2 regions of the Paenibacillus sp. WLX1005 genome follow, and region 2 is predicted to be linked to the other one. Evidence: a T-box and tRNA genes for the amino acid it is inferred to sense, from the RefSeq annotation. Region 2 holds a T-box; the other holds one or more tRNA genes.
What was found. The T-box of region 2 lies ahead of tyrS (tyrosine--tRNA ligase). A T-box ahead of a tRNA ligase gene usually reads a tRNA of that ligase, here a tRNA-Tyr.
Positions count from the first base shown of each region.

Region 1 (7,965 bases), 2.0 Mb from region 2:
ATCCTGACCGGAAAACGTACGCAGCTGTTGCTCCAGCGTTAAGCCCATATGCGGAATAATCTGCTCACGCGTCAGCGGCAATACGTCCGGCTGATTCATCACATTCATAAAAGAAGAGATAATCAATTCATTTGTATCCACAATCGTTCCATCCAGATCAAACAATACCGTATCAATCATATTTTATTACTCCTTCCGCTCGGAATGAGCCCTTTCCTGCTCATCCGCAGGTAGCGGCTTATGCGGTTCGCCTGCGGTTGGTGCAGCCGCTGTACCCGCACGTGCTGCATCCGTATCCGATGCAAATTCATGACCATGCTTGGTCGAGATAATCGGATCGCTATAGCGCGCGCTCGACATCCCCGTACGACGACGAATGATAATCAGCAGAATCGCCACGATAATCAGCACCAGCGATAATAGCTGGGAAATACGAATATTGCCATATCCCGGCTCAATCGCACCTTGCTGGAATCCAAACAGCGTCATCGGTGACCACAATCCGTTAACAAACGATACGAGCCATGCCGGACCGTCAAATGTCAGACTATCCGTACGCAATGCCTCGATAAAGAAACGACCAATACCGTACCAGATAAAATAAGACATAAAGATCTCACCCGCGCGTACAAAAGGACGACGACGCAGCGTACATAACAGCAACACACCAACAATGTTCCATACCGACTCATACAGGAATGTCGGATGATGGTATATGCCGTTTACATTCATCTGATTCACAATAAAATCTGGCAAATGAAGATTACTACGCAGGAATGACTCATCGACTGGACCACCGTATGCTTCCTGATTGACAAAGTTCCCCCAGCGACCAATCAGCTGTCCAATCAATAACGAAGGTGCACAAATATCCGCAATCCGCCAGAAATTGTAGCCTTTGTAGCGCGTATAGATGACCGCACAGATGATCGCACCAATCAGCGCGCCATAGATCGCAATACCGCCATTCCAAATTTTAAAAACGTCTACAAAATTATTTTTGTAATCCGGCCAGCGAAAAGCCACATAATAGATGCGCGCAGCGATAATCGCAGATGGCACTCCAAACAGCAGCAAGTCCATGAAAAACTCCTGCGGAATCCCGAACCGTTTGCCTTCACGAATCGCGAATAGCAGACCCATCAGCGCACCAAAGCCCAGAATCAGACCATACCAGTGCACTTCCAGCGATCCAATCGAAAAAGCAATCGGATTAATCAACAATGTCCCCATAACGTAACCTCTCCTTAATCCAGTTCGTCGAGATCTTCAGCAATCGTCTCGGTCAGCTTATGCGTGAATTGGAGAGCTGCATTGTAACCCATCCGCTTCAGACGGAAATTCATCGCCGCTACTTCAATAATAACCGCCAGATTTCGTCCCGGACGTACAGGGATCGTCACCAGAGGCACATCCGTATCGATGATTTTAGTCGTCTCTTCATCCAGACCGATGCGGTCATATTGTTTGTCCTGCTGCCAAGCTTCCAGACGAACAACGAGCGTAATCCGTTTATTGTTGCGGATCGCGCCTGCCCCGAACAGCGTCATCACGTTGATAATACCGACACCACGGATTTCCAGCAGGTGGCGGATCAATTCTGGAGCTGTACCGTGCAGCTGATTATCGGACGTTTGGCGAATCTCTACCGCATCATCCGCAATCAGACGATGTCCACGCTTCACCAGTTCCAGTGCAGTTTCACTTTTACCGATACCGCTGCTGCCTGTAATCAACATACCGACGCCATAAATGTCCACGAGTACGCCATGAATCGTTGCAGTCGGTGCCAGTTTTTTCTCCAGGAAGTTGGTAATGCGACTGGAGAGAATCGTCGTGGCAAGATTGCTGCGCAGAACAGGAAGTCCATGCGCTTCACTTGCTTCCACCAGTTCCTCTGGAATCTCAAGTCCTCGTGTTACCACGATACAAGGAGTCTCTTCGTTACATAGCTTGCTCATACGTTCTGCTTTTTCCTCATGCGTCAGCATTTTGAAGAAAGCCAGTTCTGTGCGTCCAAGGATTTGTACACGCTCAGTTGGATAATACTCAAAATAACCCGCCATCTCCAGACCGGGACGGTTCAGATCATCTACGGTAATGTTTCGTTTTAAGCCAAGTCCCCCGGATACAACCTCAAGCTGGAACATCTGCACTAATTCCGAAACCTTTACATGTTTGGCCATTCTGTTCTTCCTTTCCCTGAGTAGGTCACTTGTCTTGTTAGGAGTGTATTTGTATTGTTGTACATATTGATGCCAATGTACCCATGGTAATGGAAAATGGCAACGAAATCAATCAGAGTGCCGGATTTCGGACGCTGAATGACATCATATTGTTCATTATAGCAATAGAATGACCCATACTAATCATAAATCCACATATGTCACTAATGCAGTAAGCAACCGCACACCGCTTACTCCATACCAGCTCACCTTACTCCATACCAGCTCACCTTACTCCATACCAGCTCACCTTACTCCATACCAGCTCACCTTACTCCATACCAGCTCACCTTACTCCATACCAGCTCACCTTACTCCATACCAGCTCACCTTACTCCATACCAGCTCACCTTACTCCATACCAGCTCACCTTACTCCATACCAGCTCACCTTACTCCATACCAGCTCACCTTACTCCATACCAGCTCACCTTACTCCATACCAGCTCACCTTACTCCATACCAGCTCACCTTACTCCATACCAAAAAGACTGCCAGAACCTGATCGGTTCGGCAGTCTTTTTTTACTTACTATAGTGAGGATTCACCCATTCGGCAAATCGCACATATTATACAGTTGCAGGCTCACTATAGAACAGGTTATCTTCAGAAGCTGGATCGAAGATGTGTACTTTGTTCATATCGATTGCCATAGTTACTGTAGCATTATCGCGTGTAGTGGAACGACCATCAACACGAGCAATAACGGTGTCAGAGCTAATGCCGCTCAGGTACAGCAACGTTTCGTGACCCAGGTTCTCGGAAACGTCCACTTTTGCAGTGAATACACTGTTCGGCGAAGCTTCCAGGAATACTGGCTCTTCGTGAATATCTTCTGGACGAACACCCAGAATTACTTCTTTGCCTGTATACCCTTGATCTTTCAGTACTTGTGCTTTACCGCCCGGAAGATTCAGTTCCAGACCAGCAGCGGAGAATACGGTACCACCATTTTTCTCAGACAGTGTACCACGGATAAAGTTCATAGTCGGGGAACCGATAAAGCCCGCTACGAACATGTTACGAGGATGGTTGTACAGTTCTTCCGGAGAAGCAGCCTGTTGAATGATACCATCTTTCATAACAACGATACGATCACCCATCGTCATTGCTTCGATCTGATCATGCGTTACGTAGATAACAGTCGTTTGCAGACGTTTTGCCAGTTTTGTGATTTCCGCACGCATCTGACCACGCAGTTTCGCATCCAAGTTGGACAGCGGCTCATCCATCAGGAAGACTTGTGGATCACGGACGATCGCACGACCGAGCGCGACACGCTGACGTTGACCACCGGACAGCGCTTTTGGCTTACGATCCAGCAAATGCTCAATATCCAGAATTTTCGCAGCTTCACGCACGCGTTTTTCGATTTCGTCTTTTTTCACCTTACGCAGTTTCAGACCAAACGCCATATTGGAGTATACATCCATATGTGGGTACAAAGCGTAAGATTGGAACACCATCGCGATATCGCGATCTTTTGGAGCTACATCGTTCACGACGCGATCGCCAATGTACAGTTTGCCTTCGGAGATTTCTTCCAAACCTGCGATCATACGAAGTGTTGTCGATTTACCACAACCGGAAGGACCAACTAGCACCAAAAACTCTTTATCTTTAATGTCCAGATTGACATCAACTACTGTTGCTTTATCGGAACCCGGATACTTTTTGAAAATATGCTCTAAGCGTACACCTGCCATAATAAAAAACCTCCCAAAATATAATGTGGTCTTTTTACAGTACTGTTATTCATTCCGCTCACAGCTTTATTGTCTATTATGTATAAGGAAGTCGACAACAAATGGGAGCGACTATCAAATGAAGATAAAAGCAGCAAAGATATCCCGGTTTACTAATTTTGTGGAATCAACTATCACGTTTGCCTTCTACGTTGTCTCCATACATTCAGATCATAGTTTATTATGACCACGTCTGTCTGTAACAAATTAACAAGAAGGTTCCCACAAAATGATTTATTGAACGTTATTTTGAAACCGGTTACTTTATCTGCTTCTATCTTACCCTAATCTGCTCGCCAGCTCTATCGACAAAACCTACAAAAAACATTTCAGCTTTTTGTCACTTTATACAATAGCAGTGTCAACCGCATCAATACCGCATCTTCAAAACGCCGTACATCTAGCTGCGTATCCTGTTTGATCTTGTCCAGTCGATACAATAACGTATTCCGATGAATATACAATTGCTTGGCAGTCTCACTCACATTGCAATCCATTTTGAAAAATGTCTCTAGTGTCGTTACTGTCTCCTCATCACCAAACAAATGTGAATGGTGATCTGCTGATTCCACAAACCGCTGCCGTTCTTCTTCTGGAATACGATACAGCAGACTCTCCAACCGTAACTCCCATGGCAAATGAATATGCTCAGTTACCTGAAACAATCTTCCGAGATGAATAGCCTCTCGAAGCTGTGCCACCGTCTGCGCCAATCCATGAAGCGGATTTAGTGGCAACGTCACGCTAATATGAAAACTTCCAACCCATTCGCTCGCTACCAACTCATACAATCCAAGCGCAAATGCAGTCAGCAAATCTTCCTCTGTATCCTCATTTTCGTCTCCAATATCACGTCCATCTTCTTCATCCTCTATCAATTCATGCTTCGCCAGCACCAACCATTCATTATCTTGCAATGGAATCAATAGCATATCCCGATCAAAATAACTGGATACCAGCTTCTCCAATTGCTTACCATTCAACGTGCCTATCTGCAAACTCTCGGCAAGCAACAGAAAAGGAACCATAACAGAATTCAGCCGTTCCTTGATCACATATTCATCTGGAATCTCCATCGACGAATTACGCAAACTAAGCTGCCTCACCAACCACTGTCCCAATTCACGCGCCTGTTGATCCTTTCCCTGCACAACAGGAGATAACTCCATCGGCTGCAACCCCATGACCGAAGGCAACAAAAGCTCAAGCAGCTGGTAAATACGCTTCATTTCGTCCGAAGCATTCATGTTGGCAGTATCTGTACTTACTACATTACCTTCTGAACCCGCATCATCTGCTACAGCACTATGATGATCTGTTACTACTTCCCATACAACTACTTCACCAGCCTGACGCAACACTGGAATCATCAATGGTAACTCAGTTTGTTCCATATCAATCCCTACAAAAGAACGCTCTCTCTTATCCCACTCTCTTTCATTGAAACGGTGCTCTCCAATACGCAACCCAGTAATCTGCTCAATCCGTTGCCGTAGTTCATTTACATCCATAACGTAAATTCCCTTCTATCCGCAAATTCCACCACTCGCTTTATATTTTTAGGCATCTTATTTCAATAATCTCAAATAATTTATAGTTCTATCTGTAATTCTATTTGTAATTCCACTTGTAGTTTCATCTGTAGTTCTATCCTTGATTCTAGCATTCTGTGATTCTATCATTGTAACTTGTTGCTTTATCTCATCCTCATCTTCTCATATGCAGATCATGTAAACAGCAATCACAACTCATCAGAATCATTTCAGAATTCATTTCATATCAAAATTAATAGTTTTCTACATTATAATAGGTAAAAATACAGAAACCAAAGTTCCATTCTAACAATCACCTTTACCATTGGATAAAATAATTCTCTGAATTCTCTGGCTACATATCATCTTGTTGCGATACGCATAGAACAACTTATCTTATTATCTGATATTTATAACACAAACCTATAACATAAAAAATAATATAAAAACAAAAAAGCATCCTACCAACAAGGTAAGATGCTTTCTTTTAGATGAGCCATGAAGGACTCGAACCTTCGACACCCTGATTAAAAGTCAGGTGCTCTACCAACTGAGCTAATGGCTCTTATAAAAAAACTGGTGGAGGCTGATGGATTCGAACCACCGAACTCGGAGAGAACAGATTTACAGTCTGCTGCGTTTGGCCACTTCGCTAAGCCTCCACAATAAAAGATGGCTCGGGACGGAATCGAACCGCCGACACGAGGATTTTCAGTCCTCTGCTCTACCGACTGAGCTACCGAGCCATACTGTATATTAAGTTAATATACTGTATAGCCATTTCGTCATACTAAATCAAAAATGGCGGAACCGACGGGATTTGAACCCGCGATCTCCTGCGTGACAGGCAGGCATGTTAACCCCTACACCACGGTTCCAGAGAAAAAAATGGTGCCGGCGAGAGGATTTGAACCCCCGACCTACTGATTACAAGTCAGTTGCTCTACCAACTGAGCTACACCGGCACATTATGGTGGAGACTGAGGGGATCGAACCCCCGACCCTCTGCTTGTAAGGCAGATGCTCTCCCAGCTGAGCTAAGTCTCCAAGATATGTATGGTAGCGGCGGAGGGGATCGAACCCCCGACCTCACGGGTATGAACCGTACGCTCTAGCCAGCTGAGCTACACCGCCACGATATTAAAGAACAAATATTTGCCCTAAAATTCTGAATAAACTCAAAATTCTAGTGGCGGAGAGAGAGGGATTCGAACCCTCGCACCGCTTACGCAGTCTAACCCCTTAGCAGAGGGTCCCCTTATAGCCACTTGGGTATCTCTCCAAGAAAATTTTCAAAGTTAATCACCTGAAAACTGAATCCGAAACGATCTCATCGCGTGTCTAGAATCTTGGATAAGCCCTCGACCGATTAGTATTGGTCAGCTCCATGCATTGCTGCACTTCCACCCCCAACCTATCAACCTCGTCGTCTTCAAGGGGTCTTACTAAACTTGGGAAATCTCATCTTGAGGGGGGCTTCACGCTTAGATGCTTTCAGCGCTTATCCCGTCCGCACGTAGCTACCCAGCGATGCTCCTGGCGGAACAACTGGTACACCAGCGGTGCGTCCATCCCGGTCCTCTCGTACTAAGGACAGCTCCTCTCAAATTTCCTACGCCCACGACAGATAGGGACCGAACTGTCTCACGACGTTCTGAACCCAGCTCGCGTACCGCTTTAATGGGCGAACAGCCCAACCCTTGGGACCTACTTCAGCCCCAGGAGGATGCGATGAGCCGACATCGAGGTGCCAAACCTCCCCGTCGATGTGGACTCTTGGGGGAGATAAGCCTGTTATCCCCAGGGTAGCTTTTATCCGTTGAGCGATGGCCCTTCCATGCGGTACCACCGGATCACTAAGCCCGACTTTCGTCCCTGCTCGACTTGTAGGTCTCGCAGTCAAGCTCCCTTTTGCCTTTGCACTCTTCGAATGATTTCCAACCATTCTGAGGGAACCTTAGGGCGCCTCCGTTACATTTTAGGAGGCGACCGCCCCAGTCAAACTGCCCACCTGACACGGTCCCCGTACCGGATCACGGTACTAGGTTAGAACTCAGATGCGATCAGGGTGGTATCCCAACGGCGCCTCCAAGGAAGCTTGCGCTCCCTCTTCCAAGGCTCCCACCTATCCTGTACAAATCGCACCCCAGTTCAATATCAAGCTGCAGTAAAGCTCCATGGGGTCTTTCCGTCTTGTCGCGGGTAACCTGCATCTTCACAGGTATTAAAATTTCACCGGATCTCTCGTTGAGACAGCGCCCAAATCGTTACGCCATTCGTGCGGGTCAGAATTTACCTGACAAGGAATTTCGCTACCTTAGGACCGTTATAGTTACGGCCGCCGTTTACTGGGGCTTCGGTTCATAGCTTCGCCCGAAGACTAACCACTCCCCTTAACCTTCCAGCACCGGGCAGGCGTCAGCCCGTATACTTCGCCTTGCGGCTTCGCACAGACCTGTGTTTT
Region 1 is NZ_CP176756.1:133,107-141,071, reverse strand. Features, by position in the region: gene ppaX (pyrophosphatase PpaX) at 1-180, opposite strand, end outside; gene lgt (prolipoprotein diacylglyceryl transferase) at 187-1,233, opposite strand; gene hprK (HPr(Ser) kinase/phosphatase) at 1,248-2,186, opposite strand; gene ACE3MZ_RS00590 (ABC transporter ATP-binding protein) at 2,794-3,930, opposite strand; gene ACE3MZ_RS00585 (PucR family transcriptional regulator) at 4,299-5,480, opposite strand; tRNA gene ACE3MZ_RS00580 (tRNA-Lys) at 5,994-6,066, opposite strand; tRNA gene ACE3MZ_RS00575 (tRNA-Tyr) at 6,079-6,163, opposite strand; tRNA gene ACE3MZ_RS00570 (tRNA-Phe) at 6,175-6,247, opposite strand; tRNA gene ACE3MZ_RS00565 (tRNA-Asp) at 6,304-6,379, opposite strand; tRNA gene ACE3MZ_RS00560 (tRNA-Thr) at 6,391-6,466, opposite strand; tRNA gene ACE3MZ_RS00555 (tRNA-Val) at 6,473-6,548, opposite strand; tRNA gene ACE3MZ_RS00550 (tRNA-Met) at 6,559-6,635, opposite strand; tRNA gene ACE3MZ_RS00545 (tRNA-Ser) at 6,692-6,783, opposite strand; rRNA gene ACE3MZ_RS00540 (23S ribosomal RNA) at 6,851-7,965, opposite strand, start outside.
Region 1: it has a tRNA-Tyr gene. The T-box ahead of tyrS (tyrosine--tRNA ligase) is inferred to sense a tRNA for this amino acid. The anticodon was not compared.

Region 2 (7,965 bases):
TAGGACTTTGGATGGAAAAGATGATCAATTCGTATATAGCGGCATTCCTAATACATTCGGTATAATCAAAAGCAGGCAGACTCTTTCTTCTATAGGAGAGAAAAAGTCTACCTGCTTGTGTATACGATATGATTGTTTGTTGATACATCATTGCGTATAGCGACCCAGTAATATACTCGCCGCTACCATCTACTCATCTGCCTACAGTTGCGTATGCTATCATGCCTGAACATGTTTCTGTTTCTGTATTTAGACTTATTTCTGCTTCTATAGTTGGACTTGTTTATACTCCTATATCCTGTACCTAGCTTGTTTACATTGTACGGAATTGGCTAATGATGCCGTTCAGCTTCACACTAACGTCTGCGAGATCATCGGTATTAGCATTCAGGCTATCCAGCGATTGTAGTTGATTTTGCGAATTGGTTAACGCTGTGTCCGCATAGGTAGTAGTGGAACGAGCAATATCGGCAAGTTGTCCGAGCGATGCACTGATCTGCTCTGAACCAGCAGACATTTGCTGTGAAGCCGAAGATACCTCCTGCACCTCATCCGCAACCCGGCTAATATCAGCGCGAATCGTAGCAAAACGCTGCTTGATCTCATCTAAAATAACCAGTCCAGCATCCACCTCTCGGTTGCCTTCTTCGACACCATGCAATGCTGATTGCGTGTCTGTCTGCATTTCGCCAATCTGAGCAGTAATGAATATTTTATTATTTCTTTTTATTTCATTCTTACAGGAAGCAATACACAGCAAAAAGCGCCTCCTAAATCAGGAGACGCTTCGTTCAAAGGTAGCTGTTAGGACAATGTCAGTTTGGCAAATTTGCGTTTGCCGACTTGTACGATATCCCCTTCAGCCGGTGTAATCTGCGCATTCACATCGTCCACTTTTTCTTCATTGATCTTCACAGCACCTTGCTGAATGCTGCGACGTGCATCGCTTTTGGAAGCAGCAAAGCCGAGGTGGCTGATCAGATCGATCAAGCCAATGGTACCATCTGTCAGTTGAGCGGCTTCAATCGTCGCTTCCTGAATATCATCCGGCAAAGCACGCTGTTGGAAAACGGTAATGAAATGATTTTTCGCCGCTTCTGCTGCTGCTTCATCATGATACATACGTACAAACGTGTACGCCAAATTCATTTTGGCATCGCGCGGATGCACGCTACCGTCCACAAGACCTTTTTTCAGTGTGTCGAGTTGTTCATTGCTAATGTCGGTTGCCAGCTCGTAGTACTTCGCCATCAGCTCATCTGGAATGCTCATCGCTTTGCCGTAGATTTCGTTGGCAGCTTCGTCGATTCCGATGTAGTTGCCCAGACTTTTACTCATTTTCTGAACGCCATCCAGACCTTCCAGCAGGGGCAGAGTAATAACGATCTGCTGCTCTTTGCCGTATTCCTTTTGCAGCGTACGACCCATCAGTACGTTAAACGTCTGATCCGTACCCCCCAGCTCAATATCACTTTCAAGCGCAACCGAATCCATACCTTGCATTAATGGGTAGAAAAATTCATGAATGCTAATAGGCAATCCATTCTGGAAACGCTTGGTAAAATCATCACGCTCCATAATGCGCGCTACCGTTACTTTTGCAGCCAGATTGACCACTTCGGCAAAGTTCATCGGGCTGAGCCATTCGGAGTTGAAGTATACAGTCGTTTTGTCAGGGTCTAGAATTTTGCTAATTTGTTTCTGGTACGTCTCAGCATTGGCTTTGACCTGCTCTTCGGTCAGCTGCTTACGAGTTTCCGATTTACCGGTTGGATCACCGATACGTCCGGTAAAGTCACCGATCAGCAATTGCACCACATGACCAAGCTCTTGAAACTGGCGCAGCTTTTGCAGAACAACGGTATGACCGACATGGATGTCTGGCGCAGACGGGTCAAGACCAAGTTTGATTTTGAGCGGTGTATTGGTCAGTAATGATTTGATAATTTTGTTGCGCAGTCCGTCTTCCGGTATGATCTCTACGGTACCGCGTTTGATAACTTCTAGCTGGCGATTGACTTCCGCCTGTTGTTCCGGAGTTAATTCTTCCCATTTTGCCATTATAAAAATCCTCTCTGTGCTATAAATTGAACCTGTCTGCCGGCGGTTCGCCTCTCCCTTTGTGGATAACGACATACAAAAAAGACCTGTCGCCCCAACAAAGGGACGAGCAGGTCTCGCGTTACCACCCTAATTAGAATCGTCATCATATTCTGCATAGCAGTATATGTCACCATTCTCACTTCATTACCATAACGGAATGGATATTCCGGCTCGGCTTGCTCTGTGATCACTGTATTCTCCGCCAAGATGGCAAAGGATGCAGTTCACCGGGAGTACCGAACAGCTCCAGACGTGTAATTCAAAGGAAGACCACTACCGGTTTGCACCAACCACCGGCTCTCTGCAAGGGTTCTCTCCGCTTCTACTGCGCGTCTTTCCAAGCTTTTGTTATATTATGCTGTACTGAAAAAGATATTCCTTTTTATATCATATCCATGTCAGCAAGTCAATGCAAAGGAGACGGACTAATTGCCTATCGCCATTTATCGGTCGGAAGAAACTGATTGCTGACTCGTATTTTGTGCTATAATAGTGGCTGGTAAAAGGGGGAAATATCATGGCTGAAAAGAAGGACAATCGTCCGACTAAAAAACCTGCCAAGCCTTCCGGCGGCCGTTCCTGGGGACGCAAGATCTGGTTATCCTTTAAATGGATGATGATCTTCGGCATCACGGTTTGCCTGTTTGGTGGGGGACTTATGCTGGGCTACGTCTCTTCCATTGTAAAAGACGAACCGGTGCGTTCACGAGAGCAAATTGTGAAGGCGATTGATGAGAATGCCGTTACCGGATTCGCTTACTTTAGTGATGCTTCTCCGATAGGACAGTTGCGCACCGAAGAAGATCGACGTCTGGTCACGTATGATCAGATTCCAAAAACCGTTATTGATGCCATTATATCCATAGAAGATAACCGTTTCTACGAACATATGGGTGTGGATATGAGCGGTACACTACGTGCCGTCAAACAAAAAGTGCTGAATGAATCGGTTCAGACCGGCGGCAGTACACTCACCCAGCAGTTGGCAAGACGGGTATTTTTGAGTGCGGACAAAACGAATGACCGCAAAATCAAGGAAATGTTGCTGTCGATGCGAATTGAACGCTTTCTCACCAAAAACGAAATATTGACCGCTTATTTGAACAAAATGCCATTTGGTAAAGGCTCAAATGGCTACAATATTTTTGGAATCAAAGCAGCCGCCAAAGGCATCTTCGGCGTAAACGATCCACTGGATCTGAATATTGCCGAATCTGCATATATCGCCGGTCTGCCCCAACTGCCAAGTGCCTACTCGGCATTCAGCAGCGGCGGCAAATTCAATGAAGAAGGCTTCAACCGCGCTGTACAGCGCCAACAACTAGTACTAAAACGAATGAAAGATCTTGGCAAGATTACGAACAGCCAGTATACCGAAGCATTGGCATTTGATATCAAAGGCGCACTTGCCAAGCCGACCGCCAAAGCGTATTCTACCTATCCATATCTGATGATGGAAGTAGAACGTCAAGGTGCACAGGTTGTAATGAAAATGGAAAATCCAGATCTGGACACATCCAAGCTATCAACGGAGGAATACAATACGTTATTCGAAGAATCACGGCAAAAGCTGTTGACCGGCGGATACCGTGTATACACGACCATCAACAAAACGATCTACAATACGATGCATGAAGTTGCCGAAGATAGCAGCAACTTCTCACCAGACAGCTCCACCAAAGGCAAGGAACAAACCGCAGCTATGATGATCAATCACAAAACTGGGGCAATCCTTGGTATGATCGAAGGACGTAGCTTCCAGGAAGAACAGATGAACTATGCAACACAGATGACTCGTCAACCGGGTTCGGCGATGAAGCCGATTGCCGCTTATCTGCCTGGACTGGATAGCGGTGTCGTTCAACCAGCTAGTGTGCTGGATGATGCACCGATTATTTTAAAAGACGGCAGCAAAGGCTTCCATATTCCGGGCAATGCCAATGGACGTTATCAAGGTCTAGTGACAGCACGGACAGCGCTCAATGAATCGCTGAATCTGCCAGCACTGAAGATCTTTATCAACAAAGTCGGTATCGACAAAGCATGGGCATTTGCCAAAAAGCTCGGTATTACTACGATTCAAGATGCAGACTACTCGGCTCAAACCGGTGTACTCGGCGGTCTGAAATACGGGGTTACAGTAGAGGAATTAACGAACGCGTACGGTTCTATTCCGAACAAAGGTGTATTCAACGATGCGTATATGATCACCAAAATCGTTGACCCTTATGGCAAAACCGTATATCAACACGAAGCCAATCCACAGCGCGTCTATTCGCAGCAAACAGCTTTTCTGATGACGGATATGCTGCGTACCGTTATCTCCGCTTCGGATGGTACGGGACGCTCGTTGCAAAGTTTATTTAACAAATACGGCAAGATTCCAATCGCCGGCAAAACAGGTACCACGCAAAATTATGCAGATGTCTGGTTTATGGGCTTCACTCCAGATGTCACGTTGGGCGTCTGGGCAGGTTACCGCGAACCGGTCAACACCCTGTCCGAAGACGGCAAAAAGCGTGCGCGTACGATCTGGGCAACGATTATGAACAAAGTAACTGACCGCGAGCCGAAGCTGTTCAAGACCGATTCGTTTAGCAAGCCGGACGGTATTGTTAGTCAGACGGTATCAGGGTACAGCGGGAAGCTACCAACGAGTGCGACACGCGCTTCCGGCAAGCTGGTTACCGATTTGTTCAATAGCAAATATGTACCAAAAGACTTCGATGATGGCGTATCGTATGCCAAATATATCACCTACAACGGAGTCAATTATATTCCGCAGGACAGCACACCAAACGATATGGTAAGTCAGCGTACGGTAGTGAAGCGGGAAATGCCAATTTCTCAGCTGATCAAAGACCTACAAAATGCACTGTCCAAAATGAGCGGAACGAAGTACTCGCTCAGTCATTATCTGCCGGAAGATGCTGGTGCAGATGCACCGACACAAGTAGATCCAAGGCGAGATGACGGCAATGCACCATCTTCGCCAAGTAATGTACGCCTGTCAGTCAATGGTAGCAGTGCGAATATTACCTTTAACGGCAGTGGTTCAAACGATGTCGTCGGCTACCGTCTATACCGCTCTAGCGGCGACGGATCGTATCAATATCAGAAATCCGGTCAACTTGGTACGGGAAGCTTCAGCTCTAGCGTTTCTGGCAACGGTGATACGTCGTTCTATGTGACGGCAGTCGACGTAGGCGGACACGAATCCGCACCAAGCGAAGCCGCTGGTTATAGCGCCATTCCAGACCCGATCATTCCAGAAAATGAAGAAGGCGTTCCGGGCGGCAGCGAACTAGGCTCTGGCTCCGATACAAACAACGACGATGCAGGAACTGGCGCACCGGGTACACCATCCGGCGTCAGCGTCCAGCCTGCCGATGGTGGCACAGCCAATGTAAGCTGGTCTGCTCCATCACAAACAACGACCGGGTATCGGATCTATTTCAGCCACAATAGTGGTGGTCCGTACAGTCTAGTCGGCAATGTACCGGACACCTCGTATCAGTACAATATCGGAACCAAAGTAAGCGGCTGGTTCTACGTCGTCGCCGTCAATGGCGATTTGGCGTCCAACCCGTCGTCGCCGGTTCAGATTAAGCAGTAAGTATAATGTAGCGCAGTTTGCTCATTTAGTTTGAAGTTAAAAATACCCCGCAACCTGAGCAATCAAGTTGCGGGGATGTTTTGTGTGTGATGGTGGGCGCAAAAAGAGCAGGTATCCTTTGGGATACCTGCTCTTTTTTTATACAAAATCGCTCGGAAGATGTGGTTGTTAATCCAACCAGCAGCGTGCTCCAGCTGAAATTACATCTTCCTCACCTATTCGGTTCTTGTTGTTGCAAATACCAAAATTTCATCTTTCTGCTTGGCAAATACCACTCTCACAGAAAGCAAACGTACATTAGCCGTTTGGCTGGTTCACAGACAAGCGCAAAATCGTTTCATGCGGCAAAATGACACGGGAGTTATCCACGTTTTCTTTTTTCATCAATTTGGTCAGCAAACGCATTGCGACAGCACCCAGATCATACATCGGTTGCGCAACGGTAGTCAGTTGCGGACGTACCATGGATGCCAGACGAATGTTATCGACGGAAATGACGGAGAAATCATCCGGCACTTTCAGACCTTCGTCTTGAATGCTATGAATTGCGCCGATTGCCATTTCGTCAGTAGCAGCAAAAATAGCAGTTGGGCGCTTTTTCAGACCGATGAAATATTTCATCGCTTCCACACCAGATTCATAACGGTAGTTGCCGATACGTACCCAGTCTTCTTTGTACTCGATATTAGCAGCTTCAAGCGCTTTTTTGTAGCCTTGGAAGCGTGCGTAACCGTTTGCCGGATCTTGCAGTGTACCGCTGATCATAGCGATCTCACGGTGACCATGACGGATTAGCGTGTTTACTGCATCAAATGCTGCTTGTTCGTGATCGATATCAACCGAAGGAATCAGACCTTCTTCATCGCGTGTTGCGCACAATACGATCGGAACAGCCGCCGTCTGAAACGCTTGGAGATGATCCTCTGTTACAGTACCACCCATGAACAACAGACCGTCCACTTGCTTCTCCAGCAATGTGTTCACGACACGGATTTCTTTTTCCTTCTTCTTATCGGCATTACAAAGGATGATGTTGTAATGATACATATTGGCGATATCCTCGATACCACGGGCGATTTCCGCAAAAATCGAATTGGAAATATCAGGAATGACCACACCGACAGTTGTTGTTTTTTTGCTTGCCAGACCACGAGCTACAGCATTCGGACGATAGCCCAGACGCTCGATCGCTTCGTATACCTTTTTACGGGTTTGTGGCTTTACATTTGGATTGTTGTTGACTACGCGGGATACGGTAGCCATTGAGACGCCAGCTTCGCGTGCTACATCGTAAATAGTTACTGTCACGTTCCTTCTCTCCATTATCAATAAATTTTCGTTACATTTTCAAAAGTTTTCTAAACTTTTCATTTACATTCATAATACGCTAAATCATTAGCCTATGCAATCATATGCGCAGTATTTAAGAGAGCGCTTCACGCAATGCACTTGTCGTAATGCGTGAATGAGACGTATCCCAGACCGGCGCGCCATCTTTAATTAAAATCACTTGCGGCGATTCATGTTTGACGTGTAGTGTATCCGCAGCTGCCAGCGATACATCGCGATTTTCAACCACATAGATCAGGCTATAATCCACATCCTCGCTCGGTTGTTCGTTCAAATACGATTGGAATTGCTGATATGCACCTGCACTGATGGGACAACGAGTACTATGTTTGAAGACAAGAAGCGGCTTTTGTGCGGTATGATCCAGAGCTTCATTCAGTTGTTCTATCGTTTTCAGTTCGTTCACATTTGCCATTACCCACACATCCCCTTTTGTTGTATTAAATGTAAGAACGTTTTCATAATTAACTATCATAAGTATCTTATCAAAAACAGGCTGAAAAATCTATTTTTTTGTCAATGTTAACGCTTTTTTCGGACTTTATGGGCAAATGTAAGTTTCATGGTGTTTTCAGAATGTCGGGGTTGAGAGTCCGCTGCGGGAGTGGGAAATGAGTTTGGGCTTGGGTGAAGGGTGGAGTTTTTATGATGGAAGGAACGAAGGCGGTAAAAACTCCACCCTTCAAAGGCGCCCAAACTCATTTTCCCACTCCCTCCGCTCCTTGCAAGCCCCGTCTCTGAGGCGGGGAGAGCAGGTTAGAGATTAGAGATTACGGATTTAGAGGGTTAGGTTTTTGGATTTGGATTCGTATGTACTTTGATACCTATACGATTATATACTTGAGTATTTATGCATTTAAATACTTGGGCGTTTCACTATTTGGTATTTTAGGGGA
Region 2 is NZ_CP176756.1:3,695,812-3,703,776, forward strand. Features, by position in the region: gene ACE3MZ_RS15790 (methyl-accepting chemotaxis protein) at 314-760, opposite strand; gene tyrS (tyrosine--tRNA ligase) at 805-2,061, opposite strand; T-box leader at 2,160-2,452, opposite strand; gene ACE3MZ_RS15800 (transglycosylase domain-containing protein) at 2,621-5,719, shown strand; gene ccpA (catabolite control protein A) at 6,017-7,027, opposite strand; gene ytxJ (bacillithiol system redox-active protein YtxJ) at 7,143-7,484, opposite strand.